Regions from separate parts of the Polaromonas sp. P1_F2 genome, predicted to be linked through region 2. Evidence: predicted binding sites of a transcription regulator. Region 2 holds the regulator's gene; each other region holds the start of a gene.

Region 1 (3,462 bases), on a different contig from region 2:
TCGTCGCCGATCCGCAGGCACGCTACTTCGGCGCCGAGCTCAAGGACGACACGCTGGTGCCCGTTGGCAAGGCACGCCTGGGCACGGTGCGGTTTGAGGAATGGTTCGCCAGGGCACAAGCTGCGAAATAAGCGCAGCCACTCCTTACCCCTCTGGGGGAAGGCTGGGATGGGGGCTCCCCGGTTTCCGTGTTCCACGCCTGCCAGGCAAATCGATGGCCGCGAGGCCCCCATCCCTACCTTCCCCCAACGGGGGAAGGGGCAAGAGTGAGAACCTGCCGGCGTCACAAGCCGGCGCCCTGAATCGTCTTAAGGGGAGGTGCCTCAATTCCGAGCCGCATCAAACAACCCTGTGAAGAGTCCCTTATGAAAAAGATCTGCATCTCCCTGTTCCTCGCAAGCGGCGCCTTGCTCACCCAGCCGGCCCTGGCCGTCGGCCCAGAAGGCGTGCGCGTCACGCCGGTGATGGCGCAAGACCTGGCCGATTTTCCCGGTAAAGAGGGCCTGATGATCACCGTCGACTACGCCCCGGGCGCGGCCGACCCGGTACATCGCCACCTTGCGCATGCCTTTGTTTATGTGCTCGAAGGTTCCATCGTGATGCAGGTCAAGGGCGGCAAGGAAGTCACGCTGACGGCCGGCCAGAGCTTTTATGAAGGCCCCAAGGACATCCACACCGTGGGCCGCAACGCCAGCACCACCCAGCCCGCGAAATTCCTGGTGTTGCTGATCAAGAAGAAAAAGGCCGAGGTGCTGGAACTGGTCAAGTAGCCACCGGCGCCGGCCGGCCCGCAGGCACCAAAATGTCGAGCCCGCCGCGGCCCGGTGCACGCATTTGGGGCAATGCGCGCCTGCTGCCGTCGCATGGCGGGGCAGAAAGGCCGGTTTCCGCCCGCATTCCTCGCGGCACAGTAGTTGCTTTGACCTACCTGTCCGGCTAATGACGGCTGGGCATGGCGTGGCCCGCGGGCCGCTGCCCGGCGGATTCAATGGATAACGGCGTCCACTTCCAGCCTCCCATTTTTTGGGGAGCGCCTGGGGGTGGATTTTTTTTGGCCTTTTGATTTGAGGCCCACAACTACAGACGAGAGGATCGTATGGCGTATTTAGTGCCTTCGGAATTTGTGACCAAGATGGTGGACGCGGGGGAATCCAAGATTTTCATGTCCACCCGCGACACCGTTATCCGGGCCTATATGGCCGGCGCCATCCTGGCCCTGGCGGCCTGGTTCGCCGTCACCATCAATGTGCAGACCGGCCAGCCCCTGCTGGGCGCCGTGCTGTTCCCGGTCGGTTTTGTCATGCTTTACCTGTTCGGCTTCGACCTGCTGACCGGCGTGTTCGTGCTGTGCCCGCTGGCCTTGATCGACAAGCGCCCGGGCGTCACCGTCAAGGGCGTGCTGCGCAACTGGGGGCTGGTCTTCACCGGCAACTTTCTTGGGGCCTTCACGGTGGCGGTGATGATGGCCATCTACGTCACCAATGGCTTTTCCACAGAGCCCAGCGCGGTGGGCAAGGCCATAGGCGTGGTCGGTGAAAACCGCACGCTCGGCTACCAGAAGTACGGCGCGAACGGCATGCTCACCTTGTTCGTGCGCGGCATGCTGTGCAACTGGATGGTGTCGGCCGGCGTGGTCGGTGCGATGATCTCCACCCAGGTCAGCGGCAAGGTGATCGCGATGTGGATGCCCATCATGCTGTTCTTCTACATGGTGTTCGAGCACTCGATCGTGAACATGTTCCTGTTCCCCTCGGGCCTGTTGCTGGGCGCGCATTTCACCATCATGGACTACCTGATCTGGAACGAAATCCCGACGGTGCTGGGCAACCTGGTGGGCGGCCTGGCTTTCACCGGCTTGACGCTGTACGCCACGCACATTAAAACCGGACCCGTGCGTTCCATCAAATAATCCGCCTTTAAAACAAAGCAGCCTCAAAAGCCCCCGCGCATGCAAAGAAGCGCGGGGGCTTTGCGCCACCCCACATGTCCCCTGAACTGAAGATATCGGCAGGCCAGTATTCGGACAAGGGCCGCAAAGAAACCAACCAGGATTTCCACGGCATCTACGTGCCGGTGGAGCCGCAGCTGAGCGCCAAGGGCATCGCCATTGCGCTGGCCGACGGTATCAGCAGCAGCGCCGTCAGCGACGTGGCCAGCCAGTACGCCGTCACCGGTTTCCTGGAAGACTATTTCTGCACCTCGGAAGCCTGGTCGGTCAAGACCTCGGCCGAGCGGATCCTGAGCGCCACCAACTCCTGGCTGCATGCGCAGACGCAGAGAAGCCAGTATCGCTACGACAGCGACAAAGGGTATGTGTGCACCCTGAGCGCCATGGTCATCAAGTCGACCACCGCGCATATCTTCCATGTCGGCGATTCACGCATTTACCGCCTGCGCGGCAAGGTGCTGGAGCAGCTGACGAATGACCATCGCGTGTGGATTTCCCAGGGCCAGAGTTACCTGGGCCGCGCGCTGGGCTTCAAGCCCCAGCTGGAGATCGACTACCAGACCCAGCCGGTGGAGCAGGGCGACATCTTCTTGCTGGCCACCGACGGCGTCTACGAACACGTTACCGAGCACGACATGGCCGCCATCATCCGCGGCGGCGCCGATGCGCCCGGAGGCCTTGAGCTTGCCGCCAGGGCCATCGTCGACAAAGCCTTTCAGCGCGGCAGCGAAGACAACCTCACGGTCCAGCTCGTGCGCGTCGATGCGCTGCCCCGCCGCGAGGCCGGCGAGATGGTGCAGCAGCTCTCAGGCCTGCCGCTGCCGCCCATCCTCGAGGCCAGGGCGGTGTTTGACGGTTACACCATCGTCCGCGAAGTGCGGGGCAGCAGCCGCAGCCACATCTACCTGGCCACCGACAACGACACCGGTGCGCTGGTCATCCTCAAGACGCCCTCCATAGACCTGGGCGGCGACCCGGCCTACCTTGAGCGGTTTTTGACGGAAGAGTGGATCGCCCGGCGCATCAACAGCGCGCATGTGCTCAAGCCTTATGTGCCGACCCGAAAGCGCCACTATGTCTATGTGGCCACCGAGTACATCGACGGGCAGACGCTGAGCCAGTGGATGATAGACAACCCCCGGCCCAGCCTGGAGGCGGTGCGCGGCCTGGTCGAGCAGATCGCCAAGGGCCTGCGCGCCTTCCACCGGCACGAGATGCTGCACCAGGACCTGCGGCCCGAGAACATCATGATCGACGGCACGGGCACCGCGAAAATCATCGACTTCGGCGCCACCCGCGTGGCCGGCCTTGTGGAAGCCGACACACCTGGTGGGCACGAGGACATCCTGGGCACGGCCCAGTATTCGGCGCCCGAGTATTTTCTGGGGGAGGGCGGCACCCCGCGCTCCGACCTTTTCTCGCTCGGCGTCATCACCTACCAGATGCTGACCGGCAAGCTGCCCTATGGCGCCGAAGTGGCCAGGTGCCGGACGCGGGCCGCGCAGGACAAGCTG
Region 2 (3,462 bases):
GGCCCTGGAAGGGCAAGTATTTCTGGAAAGCGAAGCGTCGGTTGATGCCGGGCGCGATGTTGCAGGCGATCTGCGCCGCCTCGATGGCGATGGTGCCCGAGCCGCAGCAGGGGTCGTAGAGCGGCACGCCGTCCTTGCACAGCTGGTCCCAGCCGCTGGCGGCGATCATCGCGGCGGCCAGGGTTTCTTTCAGTGGCGCATCACCTTTGTCCTCGCGCCAGCCGCGCTTGAAGAGCGGCTCACCCGAGGTGTCGATGTAAATCGTGACGGTGTCCGTCGTCAGGTGCACATAGACGCGCACGTCGGGCCAGCGCGTATCGACGCTGGGCCGCACGTCGTCGAACTTGGCGCGAAAGCGGTCGGCGATGGCGTCCTTGATCTTCAGCGCCGCGAAGTTCAGGCTTTGCAGCGGGCTGTGCTGGGCGGTGATCTCGACCTTGAAGGTCTGCTTGGGCGTGAACCAGATTTCCCAGGCCACGTTGGCCGCGGCGTTGTAGAGGTCTTGTTCACTGCGGTACTGGTTGTGCTGCAACTCAATCAGCACGCGCTGCGCCAGTCGGCTGTGCAGGTTGAGCTGCAGGGCATCGCGCCAGGAGGCCTGCAACTGCACGCCGGCGCGCCAGGCTTTGCCGTCGATACCGGTGACACGCTTGACCTCGGTGGCCAGCAGGGCCTCAACGCCGGCGGCGCACGGTAAAAACAATTGGAGCTGGTTCATGTCGGACTCTTGAAAGGGCTTACAACGACTTGCGCAAATTAGCCGGTGCGATGCGTAGGGCCTCGCGGTATTTCGCCACGGTGCGGCGCGCGCATTCGATGCCCTGCTCCTTGAGCATTTCGGAAATCTGGTTGTCGCTGAGCGGCTTTTTCAGGCTCTCGGACGAGACGAACTGCTTGATCAGCGCGCGCACCGCGGTGCTGGAGGCGTTGCCGCCGGTTTCGGTGCCGAGGGCGGAGCCGAAGAAATACTTCAGTTCAAAGGTGCCGAAGGGCGTGCCCATGTACTTGGCGGTGGTCACGCGCGAAATCGTGGACTCATGCAGGCCCAGCTCGTCGGCGATCTCGCGCAGCACCAGCGGGCGCATGGCGAGTTCGCCGTGCGTGAAGAAGTTTTTCTGCCGCTCGACGATGGCGCTGCTCACGCGCAGGATGGTGTCGAAGCGCTGCTGGATGTTCTTGATGAACCAGCGCGCCTCCTGCAGCCGCTGCTGCAGCGCCTGGCCGCCCTGGCCCTTGTGCTGCTTGAGGGCGTTGGCGTAGATGTCGTGCACACGCAGGCGCGGCATCACGTCGCCGTTGAGCGAGACCTTGAAACCCCGGCCCGACTTCACGACGATGACGTCGGGCACGATCAGGTTGCGCTCCACGTTCACGAAGCGGCGGCCGGGTTTGGGGTCGAGCCGGCCTATCACGGCAATCGCACCCCGGACGGCGGCTTCGGTGAATCCGCACAGGTGCGACAGGCGCTTCAGGTCGCGTTTGGCCAGCAGTTCCATGGGCTGCTTGCACATGGCGATGGCGGCGCGGGTCTCCTCGCAGTCTTTGCAGTCCAGCAGCTGCAGGCCCAGGCATTCGGCCAGGTTGCGCGCGCCCACGCCGGCCGGCTCCATGTGGTGCAGCAGCTTGAGCGCCATGGCAAAACGCTGCTCGAGGTCTTCGGCCTGTTCCAGGTCGTCCCCGGCCAGGCCCGCCGCGAGCGAAGCCAGGCTGTCTTCGAGGTAGCCGTCGTCATTGAGCGACTCGATCAGGAAATGCAGGGCCGCGCGGTCCTCTTCGGACAGGCGCAGGCCCAGCGACTGGCGGTGCAGATGGTCTTGCAGCGACTCGTGGGCACCTGTCAGGTCGGAGGCCTCGGTGTCGCCCTCGTCGTTATTGTTCTTGCGCGCCGGCGCATCGCTGCCCCATTCGCTGTCGTCGGGCGTGGTCTCCACCGTGCCGTCGCCTTCCCAGCTTTCCTCGAGCTTGGGTTCGGCGCTGACTTCGGCTTCGCCTGCAGCTGAAATGCCAGCGTCCTCAGTGCCGCCGCTCGGCGACTCCGCCGCGGATTCAAACTCGCGGCTGTCCTGGCTGACCGGCGTGTTGAGGTGCTCCAGGCCGAACTCCTCTCGTACAGCGGTTTCTTCCGCCACCTCGAGAAACGGGTTTTCGTCGAGCATCTGCTCGACTTCCTGGCTCAGCTCGAGCGTCGACAGCTGCAGCAGCCGTATCGACTGCTGCAGCTGGGGCGTCAGCGCGAGGTGCTGCGAGACGCGGAGTGACAAACCCTGCTTCATGTCAACGGTCTCTGATGAGCGCGAAGAAGGAGTTCGAGCAGGGGCCGCGGAACTGGCTTTGCCAGGCCGCAGGCGCCGTCCCCGGAGGGGGAGAGGGAGCTACACGAAGTGAGCGACAACAGGGGGGAACCATCTCTACATCTTGAAGTGTTCACCGAGATAGACGCGGCGTACGTCGGCGTTGTTCACGATCTCGGAGGGCGTGCCTTGGGCCAGCACGTGGCCGTCGCTGATGATGTAGGCGTGGTCGCAGATGCCCAGCGTTTCGCGCACGTTGTGGTCGGTGATCAGCACGCCGATGCCGCGCGACTTCAGGAAGCCGATGATGCGCTGGATCTCGATCACGGCGATCGGGTCAATGCCGGCAAAAGGCTCGTCGAGCAGGATGAAGCGCGGCTGGGTCGCAAGGGCGCGGGCGATCTCGACGCGGCGGCGCTCGCCGCCCGACAGCGCCGGGGCCGGCGAATTGCGCAGGTGGTCCACCCGCAGGTCCTGCAGCAGGCCGTCCAGCCGCGACTCGATCTCGGCGCGGCCCAGCGGCTTGCCGTTCGCGCCCAGCTGCAGTTCCAGCACGGCGCGCACGTTTTCCTCCACCGTGAGCTTGCGGAAGATCGACGCTTCCTGCGGCAGGTAGCTCAGGCCCAGGCGGGCGCGCAGGTGAATCGGCATGTGCTCGACCGACTGGCCGTCGATGGAGATCTCGCCCGCGTCGGCGCGCACCAAGCCCACGATCATGTAGAACGAAGTCGTCTTGCCGGCGCCGTTGGGGCCCAGCAGGCCCACGACCTCGCCTTTTTGCACGGCCACCGAGACGTCCTGAACGACCTTGCGGCTGCCGTAGGATTTTTGCAGCCCTTGCGCAACGAGGCGGCTGGGGGTCGCGGCCGGGGCCGCCGAAGTGTCAGTCACCACATCCATCTGTGAAAGGTTCTTTCTAGTTCTTTTCAGTGCCCAGCGTGGTGCTGGGGCGCAAGGCGGCGGGCGGGGCCGCGGGTGCGGTGGCCGGGGCCGACGCAGCGGCGCGCGGCGAGAGCATGGCGCGTATCCGGCCGCTCGGATTGGCGGCGGTCTGGTTCTGCGCGCCGCCGTCCACGGTGAAGACGTCGGTGTTGTTGTCGTAGACGATCACGGCGCCTGTGGTTTCGTCCACCAGGGTGGCGCCGTTGTAGCGGCGCACCACGGCCCGCTT
Region 3 (3,462 bases), on a different contig from region 2:
ATTATTCCCGTCATCATCATTGTCTCGCTGCTCTTTGTGGCATTGCTCATGACGCCTGCCATGGTGGCCCTGGTGGCTGAACGGCGCTTTCCGCAAATGGAGCGCAAACGGGGAGGTTCCCTGTTCACCAGCCTGTTTTGGTCGCTGGGCTCGACCTTGCTGGCCCTGTTGGCGCTGGTCATTTCGATTCCGCTTTGGTTGATTCCGCCCCTGATCCTGGTGCTGCCGCCGCTGATCTGGGGCTGGCTGACTTACCGCGTGATGTCTTATGACGCGATGGTGGACCACGCCAGCAGTGAAGAGCGGCGGCAGATTTTCAAGGAGCACCGCATGCCCTTGCTTGCCATAGGCGTGCTCAGCGGCTACCTCGGCGCGGCGCCTAGCGTGCTCTGGGCTTCAGGTGCAATGTTCGTGGCCATGGCGCCCATCCTTGTGCCGGTGGCCATCTGGATCTACACCCTGGTGTTTGCCTTTTCATCCCTCTGGTTTGCCCACTACACCCTGGCCGCACTGGAGCAGCTTCGCAAGAAGAACAATGCGCTCGTCCCGGACCCACTCGCGCAGGCTGAGGTCACGTCCATGGCGGCGGAACTGGCCCCCGAGGCCCTGCCGGGACCGGCGCCCAGCTTTGGCTCCATGGGCGGCAAGCCCGATTTACACCTGCCTTGAATTCCCCTGAAAACATGACTCCTCACTTCGGCCTCATCATCGTCGGCGACGAAATCCTCTCGGGCAAACGCGCCGACAAGCACCTGCCCAAAACCATTGAACTGCTGGGCGCTCGCGGCCTGCAGCTGGCGTATGCCGACTATGTGGGCGACGACCCGGCGCGCATCACCGCCACGCTGGCGCGCGCCTTCTCGGCGGCGCGCGACAACGGCGACGTGGTGTTTTCCTGTGGCGGCATAGGTGCCACACCCGACGACCACACCCGGCAGTGCGCGGCGAAGGCGCTGGGGGTCGAACTGGCCTTGCATCCCACGGCCAAAACCCTGATCCTCGAACGCATGGCGGACGTGGCCAAGGAGCAGGGCACACCCTATGAGCCCGACCGCGACGACAACATCCACCGCCTCAACATGGGGGTGTTTCCGGTGGGCGCGGAGATCATCCCGAACCCCTACAACAAGATTCCCGGCTTCACCTGTCGGGCGGGGCAGGGGGCGGTTCACTTTGTTCCCGGTTTCCCCGTCATGGCCTGGCCGATGATCGAATGGGCGCTCGACACGCACTATGCCCACCTGCACCAAAAGTCGCCTTACACCGAAAAGTCAGTGATCATTTTTGGGTCCATGGAAGCCATGCTCACGCCGCTGATGCTCGCCATTGAAGCGGCGCATGCCGGCGTCAAGGTCTTCAGCCTGCCCAGCGTGGACCACCCGGAATATGGCCGCCATATCGAGCTGGGCGTCAAAGGCGCGCCTGAGGCGGTCAACCTGGCTTACCCCGCCATGCTCGCCGGCCTGCACAAGTTTGACCTCAAGTTCGGCCCTGAATTGGTGCGATGATTTTTTGCACTTAAAAGGTGCATTCGAGGCATTGCACTTAAATGGTGCACTCGTTAGCGCAAGGTGTTTTTTCTCTTTTCTGCCTCGCCAAGGCTGGAAGTGAGGCCAGATAACGGCACAATCCGAGGCTTGGCAGGAAAGCGTAGAGCCAACGGCTTTGGCACAAAAAGTGCATTCAACAGGCCCGAAGATAATTTTCAACCACCCATCCAGCACAGGAGATTTTGATGGCAAAGACCGTCGCAGACGTCATGAAAATGGTCAAGGAAAACGAAGTCAAGTTCGTTGACTTCCGTTTCACCGACACCCGGGGCAAAGAGCAGCACGTGACCGTGCCCGTGTCCCACTTTGACGAAGACAAATTCACGTCGGGCCACGCCTTCGACGGTTCTTCGGTTGCCGGCTGGAAGGGCATTGAAGCCTCCGACATGCAGCTGATGCCTGACCCCAAAACAGCCAACATCGATCCTTTCTTTGAAGAAACGACGCTGTTCATGAGCTGCGACGTGCTCGAGCCCGCCGACGGCAAGGCCTATGACCGCGACCCGCGTTCCATCGCGCAGCGCGCCGAAGCCTACCTCAAGGCTTCCGGCCTGGGCGACACCGCTTACTTCGGTCCTGAACCCGAATTCTTCATTTTTGACGACGTGCGCTGGAACACCGACATGTCGGGCACCTTCTTCAAGATCGAAGAGTACGAAGCGCCCTGGAATTCGGGCGCCAAGCTCGAAGGCGGCAATCGCGGCCACCGTCCGACCGTCAAGGGCGGCTACTTCCCCGTGCCTCCCGTCGACAGCACGCAAGACATGCGCGCCGAGATGTCCCTGATCCTCGAATCGCTGGGCGTTCCGGTCGAAGTGTTCCACCACGAAGTGGCCGGCGCCGGCCAGAACGAAATCGGCACCCGCTTCAGCACTCTGGTGCAGCGCGCCGACTGGACGCAGATCCTGAAGTATGTGGTGCAGAACGTGGCCAATGCCTACGGCAAGACCGCCACCTTCATGCCCAAGCCCATCGTCGGCGATAACGGCTCCGGCATGCACGTTCACCAGTCCATCTGGAAAGACGGCAAAAACCTGTTCGCCGGCGACGGCTACGCAGGCCTGTCCGACTTCGCGCTGTACTACATCGGCGGCATCATCAAGCACGCACGTGCCCTGAACGCCATCACCAACCCCGGCACCAATAGCTACAAGCGCCTGGTTCCCGGCTACGAAGCACCGGTCAAGCTGGCTTACTCGGCCAAGAACCGCTCGGCCTCGATCCGCATTCCTTACGTCGCGAACCCCAAGGGCCGCCGCATCGAAGCGCGCTTCCCCGATCCGCTGATGAACCCGTACCTGGGCTTCTCGGCCCTGATGATGGCCGGCCTGGACGGTGTGGAAAACAAGATCCATCCCGGCGAAGCCGCCACCAAGGACCTGTACCATCTGCCGCCCGAGGAAGATGCAAAAGTGCCAACCGTCTGCCACAGCCTGGACCAGGCGCTGGACGCGCTCGACGTGGGCCGCAGCTTCCTGACCAAGGGCGGTGTGTTCACCGACAGCATGCTCGACGCCTACATTGAACTGAAGATGGGTGAAGTGACCCGCCTGCGCCAGGCGACCCACCCCATCGAATTCGACATGTACTACTCCCTGTAAACAGGAGGGCTCGCGCCCAGCCGCTTACTGTGGATTTTCACAGTTTGTGGCCAAAAAAGGACGGCAAATGCCGTCCTTTTTTATTGTCCCGGCAGGTTGTGGGTGTGCTGGCTTTGTATTTTTGTTCCTTTGCCGCATACTGATAGACCGTCCTAGCCCTTACCGGCATCGGGAGTCCCCTATGAAAAACACCTTATTGCTTTCTGCCTTGTCCCTGTTGCTGGCCGGCGCGGGGAATGCCGCATGGGCGCAGCAGGTTTTCCGCTGTGCCGGCGTCGGCGGCTCCACGCCTGAATACATCAATAACGCCA
Region 4 (3,462 bases), on a different contig from region 2:
ACGTCAAAGGTGTAGCTGCGCTTTAGCGCTTCAAGCCCGGCTTGCAAGCGCATGCCCGCAGCCAGCGCGATCATGGCGCCGTTGTCGGTGCACAAATGCAGTTCGGGGTAATGCACGCGAATGCCGCGCTGCTTGCACACCGCATTGAGCTGGCTGCGCAGCAGCGCATTGGCCCCAACGCCGCCGGCCACCACCAGCCGCTTGAGCCCGGTTTGCGCCATGGCGGCCAGTGATTTTTTGACCAGCACTTCAACGATGGCCGCCTGCGTGGCCGCAGCCAGGTCAGCCTTGCGGCTTTCCAGTTCCGGCCCCAACTTTTTGGCCTGCGTCAGCACGGCGGTCTTGAGCCCGGCAAACGAAAAATCCAGGTCCCCGCTGTGCAGCAAGGGCCGCGGCAGCTTGAAAGCCGCGCCGTCGCCCCCCTCGGCCAGCTTCGACAGGTGCGGGCCGCCCGGGTAAGGCAGGCCCATGAGCTTGGCCGACTTGTCAAAGGCTTCGCCGGCCGCGTCGTCAATGGTTTCGCCCAGCAGCTCGTAGCTGCCAACACGGTCCACCCGCATCAGTTGCGTGTGCCCGCCGGAGACCAGCAAGGCCACAAAAGGAAACTCGGGCGCATCAGCGCTCAGGAAAGGCGACAGCAGGTGGCCTTCCAGGTGGTGCACACCCATGGCCGGCTTGCCCAACGCCGCCGCCAGCGAACAGGCCACACCGGCCCCCACCAGCAGTGCCCCCGCAAGGCCGGGCCCGCGCGTGTAAGCCACCACGTCGACCTGCGCCAGGCTGCTGCCCGCCTCGGCCATGACCTGGTGCGTCAGGGGCAAGACGCGCCGGATGTGGTCCCGGCTCGCCAGCTCAGGCACCACACCGCCATAAGCCTGGTGCATGTCGATCTGGCTGAACAAGGCATGCGACAACAGGCGCGGCACAGCGCTGCCGCTGGCATCCACCAGCGCCACACCGGTTTCATCACAACTCGATTCGATTCCAAGAACTAACATCATTCGAGTGTAAGGTTTAGAAGAATCACCCTCCCCCGTCCAGGCTCACTACGTGTAGCCCGTTCCCCCCTTAAGGGGGCGGCGCCTGGGGCCGGCAAAGCCGGACCCGCGGCCCCCACTGGTGAAATACCCCCTACTGGTTATGCCCACTGAATTCTTAAACCCAGCTCGAGCCGCGGAACCGGCTTCGCCGGGCCGCAGGCGGGCGGCCCCCTCGGGGGGCAGCGACCCACACGAAGTGGGGGAGCGTGGGGGCACGTTTCTTGCACTTACGGCTCCATGACACCGTCCCAATCCCTGCGCCTTGTCATCATCGCCCCGGACCTGCTGGAGTCCGTATCCGATGACGCCCATGCGCGGGAGCTGGCCGAGCGCTCGCGCCAGTTGCGCATCGGCCTGCTGGAAAACGGTTACAACATCGTCGCGGTACTCCCGGCGGACACCTTCCTGGACGAGCGCCTGGCGCAGCTGCAGCCCGACATGATCATCGTGGACGCCGAAAGCGAAGCCCGCGACTCCCTGGAGCACGTGGTGATGGCGACGCGGGACGCCCGCCGGCCCATTGTGCTGTTCACCAATGACAACGACACCAGCCACGTCAAGGACGCCGTCGCCGCCGGCGTGTCAGCCTATGTGGTGGCCGGCCTGTCCCCGGACCGCATCCGTCCCATCCTGGACGTGGCCATGGCGCGCTTTGAGCACGAGCAGGGCCTGCGCAAGGAACTGGCGCACGCCAAGACCGAGCTGCACGAGCGCAAGGTCATAGACCGGGCCAAGGGCATGCTGATGCAGCGCCAGGGTCTCTCGGAGCAGGCCGCCTACGAAAAGCTGCGCAAGGCCGCCATGGACAAGGGCCTGCGCCTGGGCGAGGTGGCCCAGCGCATGCTGGACGTCCTGGACCTGCTGGGCTGATCCGCCGGCCGGATCACCCCAGGCACCCTCAATTGGTGCAGCGCACAAATCAGGTGCACCTATCGGGATCCACATCGCGGCGCTTCGCCCATGTGAGGTTTTTTTCAGGGAGTGCGTGATTGCAAGCACAAGAAGACTTCCCTGGCATCTCCACTCTCTAGAACAACTCTTTTGGCAACGTTGGCCAACCCTGGCACAGCTTTTGCAATGCCCTAGGCACTGGTCAATGATGGCCATCCGGCACAGCACTTCAACGGCGAAGTGTGTGGTGCCCCAAGGAACAAAGGCGTTCGCACCCTGCATCACGTTTGACGTGGCTGCCCGGGTCGAGCGCCTTTTTTGTTTTTGTCTTTTGCTTTTTTACCTGGAGCCGACACATGACTGAACTGCTGAAATCTTCGCTGACACGCCGCACCGTGCTGCAGGCCGCGGCCGTGGGCGCCGTGGGCATCAACCCCGCCCTGCGCGCCGCCGTGTATGCGCAGGGATCGGACGCGCCCGAGAAAAAGGAAGTCAAGATCGGCTTCATTCCCCTGACCGACTGCGCCTCGGTGGTGATGGCCTCGGTGCTGGGCATAGACCAGAAATACGGCGTCAAGATCATCCCGACCAAGGAAGCCAGCTGGGCCGGCGTGCGCGACAAGCTAGTCAACGGCGAACTGGATTTCGCCCACGTGCTTTACGGCCTGGTCTACGGCGTGCACATGGGCACGGCCGGCCCCAAGAAGGACATGGCCGTGCTGATGACGCTCAACAACAACGGCCAGGCCATCACGCTGTCGAAGAAGCTCGCCGACAAGGGCGCTGTCGACGGCGCGGGCCTGGCCAAGCTCATGGCCAGCGACAAGCGCGAATACACCTTCGCCCAGACCTTTCCCACCGGCACGCACGCCATGTGGCTGTACTACTGGCTGGCCGCCAACGGCATCAACCCGATGAAGGACGCCAAGGTCATCACCGTGCCGCCGCCGCAGATGGTGGCCAATATGCGCGTGGGCAATATGGACGGCTTCTGCGTGGGCGAGCCCTGGGGCCACCGCGCCATCATCGACGGCATAGGCGTGACCGCAGTGACCACCCAGGACGTCTGGAAGGATCATCCCGAAAAAGTGCTGGGCACCACCGCCGACTTCGTCAAGAAATACCCCAACACCGCGCGCGCCGTCACCGCCGCCATCATCGAGGCCGGCAAATGGATTGACGCCAGCCTCTCCAACAAGAACAAGATGGCCGAGACCGTGGCCGACAAGAGCTACGTCAACACCAGCGTCGACGCCATCAACCAGCGCATCCTGGGCCGCTACCAGAACGGCATGGGCAAGACCTGGGACGACCCCAACTACATGAAGTTCTACAACGACGGCGCGGTGAGCTTCCCGTACCTCTCCGACGGCATGTGGTTCCTCACGCAGCACAAGCGCTGGGGCCTGATCAAGGAGCATCCCGACTACCTGGGCATTGCCAAGCAGATCAACCACATCGACGTCTACAAGCAGGCAGCCACGGCCGCCAAGGCCAGCGTTCCCAAGGAGATCATGCGCAGCAGCAAGCT

Evidence for each region. The regulator sigma-54, encoded in region 2, starts transcription at its own class of promoters, with help from an activator protein. The targets are predictions, from matches to a motif close to TGGCANGNAANCTGCTTT.
Region 1: AC1D0O_RS02355 (formate/nitrite transporter family protein) is a predicted target of sigma-54. The motif match lies at 904-921, and genes of this name have one in related genera.
Region 3: glnA (type I glutamate--ammonia ligase) is a predicted target of sigma-54. The motif match lies at 1,667-1,684, and genes of this name have one in related genera.
Region 4: AC1D0O_RS18300 (ANTAR domain-containing response regulator) is a predicted target of sigma-54. The motif match lies at 1,251-1,268, and genes of this name have one in related genera.

The regions. Positions count from the first base shown of each region.
Region 1 is NZ_JBFUBN010000001.1:477,376-480,837, reverse strand. It holds gene AC1D0O_RS02365 (SDR family oxidoreductase) at 1-131, shown strand, start outside; gene AC1D0O_RS02360 (cupin domain-containing protein) at 366-770, shown strand; gene AC1D0O_RS02355 (formate/nitrite transporter family protein) at 1,097-1,909, shown strand; gene AC1D0O_RS02350 (bifunctional protein-serine/threonine kinase/phosphatase) at 1,984-3,462, shown strand, end outside.
Region 2 is NZ_JBFUBN010000005.1:307,410-310,871, reverse strand. It holds gene AC1D0O_RS13045 (THUMP domain-containing class I SAM-dependent RNA methyltransferase) at 1-718, opposite strand, end outside; gene AC1D0O_RS13040 (RNA polymerase factor sigma-54) at 738-2,273, opposite strand; gene lptB (LPS export ABC transporter ATP-binding protein) at 2,409-3,191, opposite strand; gene lptA (lipopolysaccharide transport periplasmic protein LptA) at 3,208-3,462, opposite strand, start outside.
Region 3 is NZ_JBFUBN010000004.1:384,378-387,839, forward strand. It holds gene AC1D0O_RS11430 (EI24 domain-containing protein) at 1-669, shown strand, start outside; gene AC1D0O_RS11435 (competence/damage-inducible protein A) at 684-1,508, shown strand; gene glnA (type I glutamate--ammonia ligase) at 1,736-3,151, shown strand; gene AC1D0O_RS11445 (hypothetical protein) at 3,333-3,462, shown strand, end outside.
Region 4 is NZ_JBFUBN010000009.1:194,512-197,973, reverse strand. It holds gene tsaD (tRNA (adenosine(37)-N6)-threonylcarbamoyltransferase complex transferase subunit TsaD) at 1-998, opposite strand, end outside; gene AC1D0O_RS18300 (ANTAR domain-containing response regulator) at 1,278-1,910, shown strand; gene AC1D0O_RS18295 (CmpA/NrtA family ABC transporter substrate-binding protein) at 2,288-3,462, shown strand, end outside.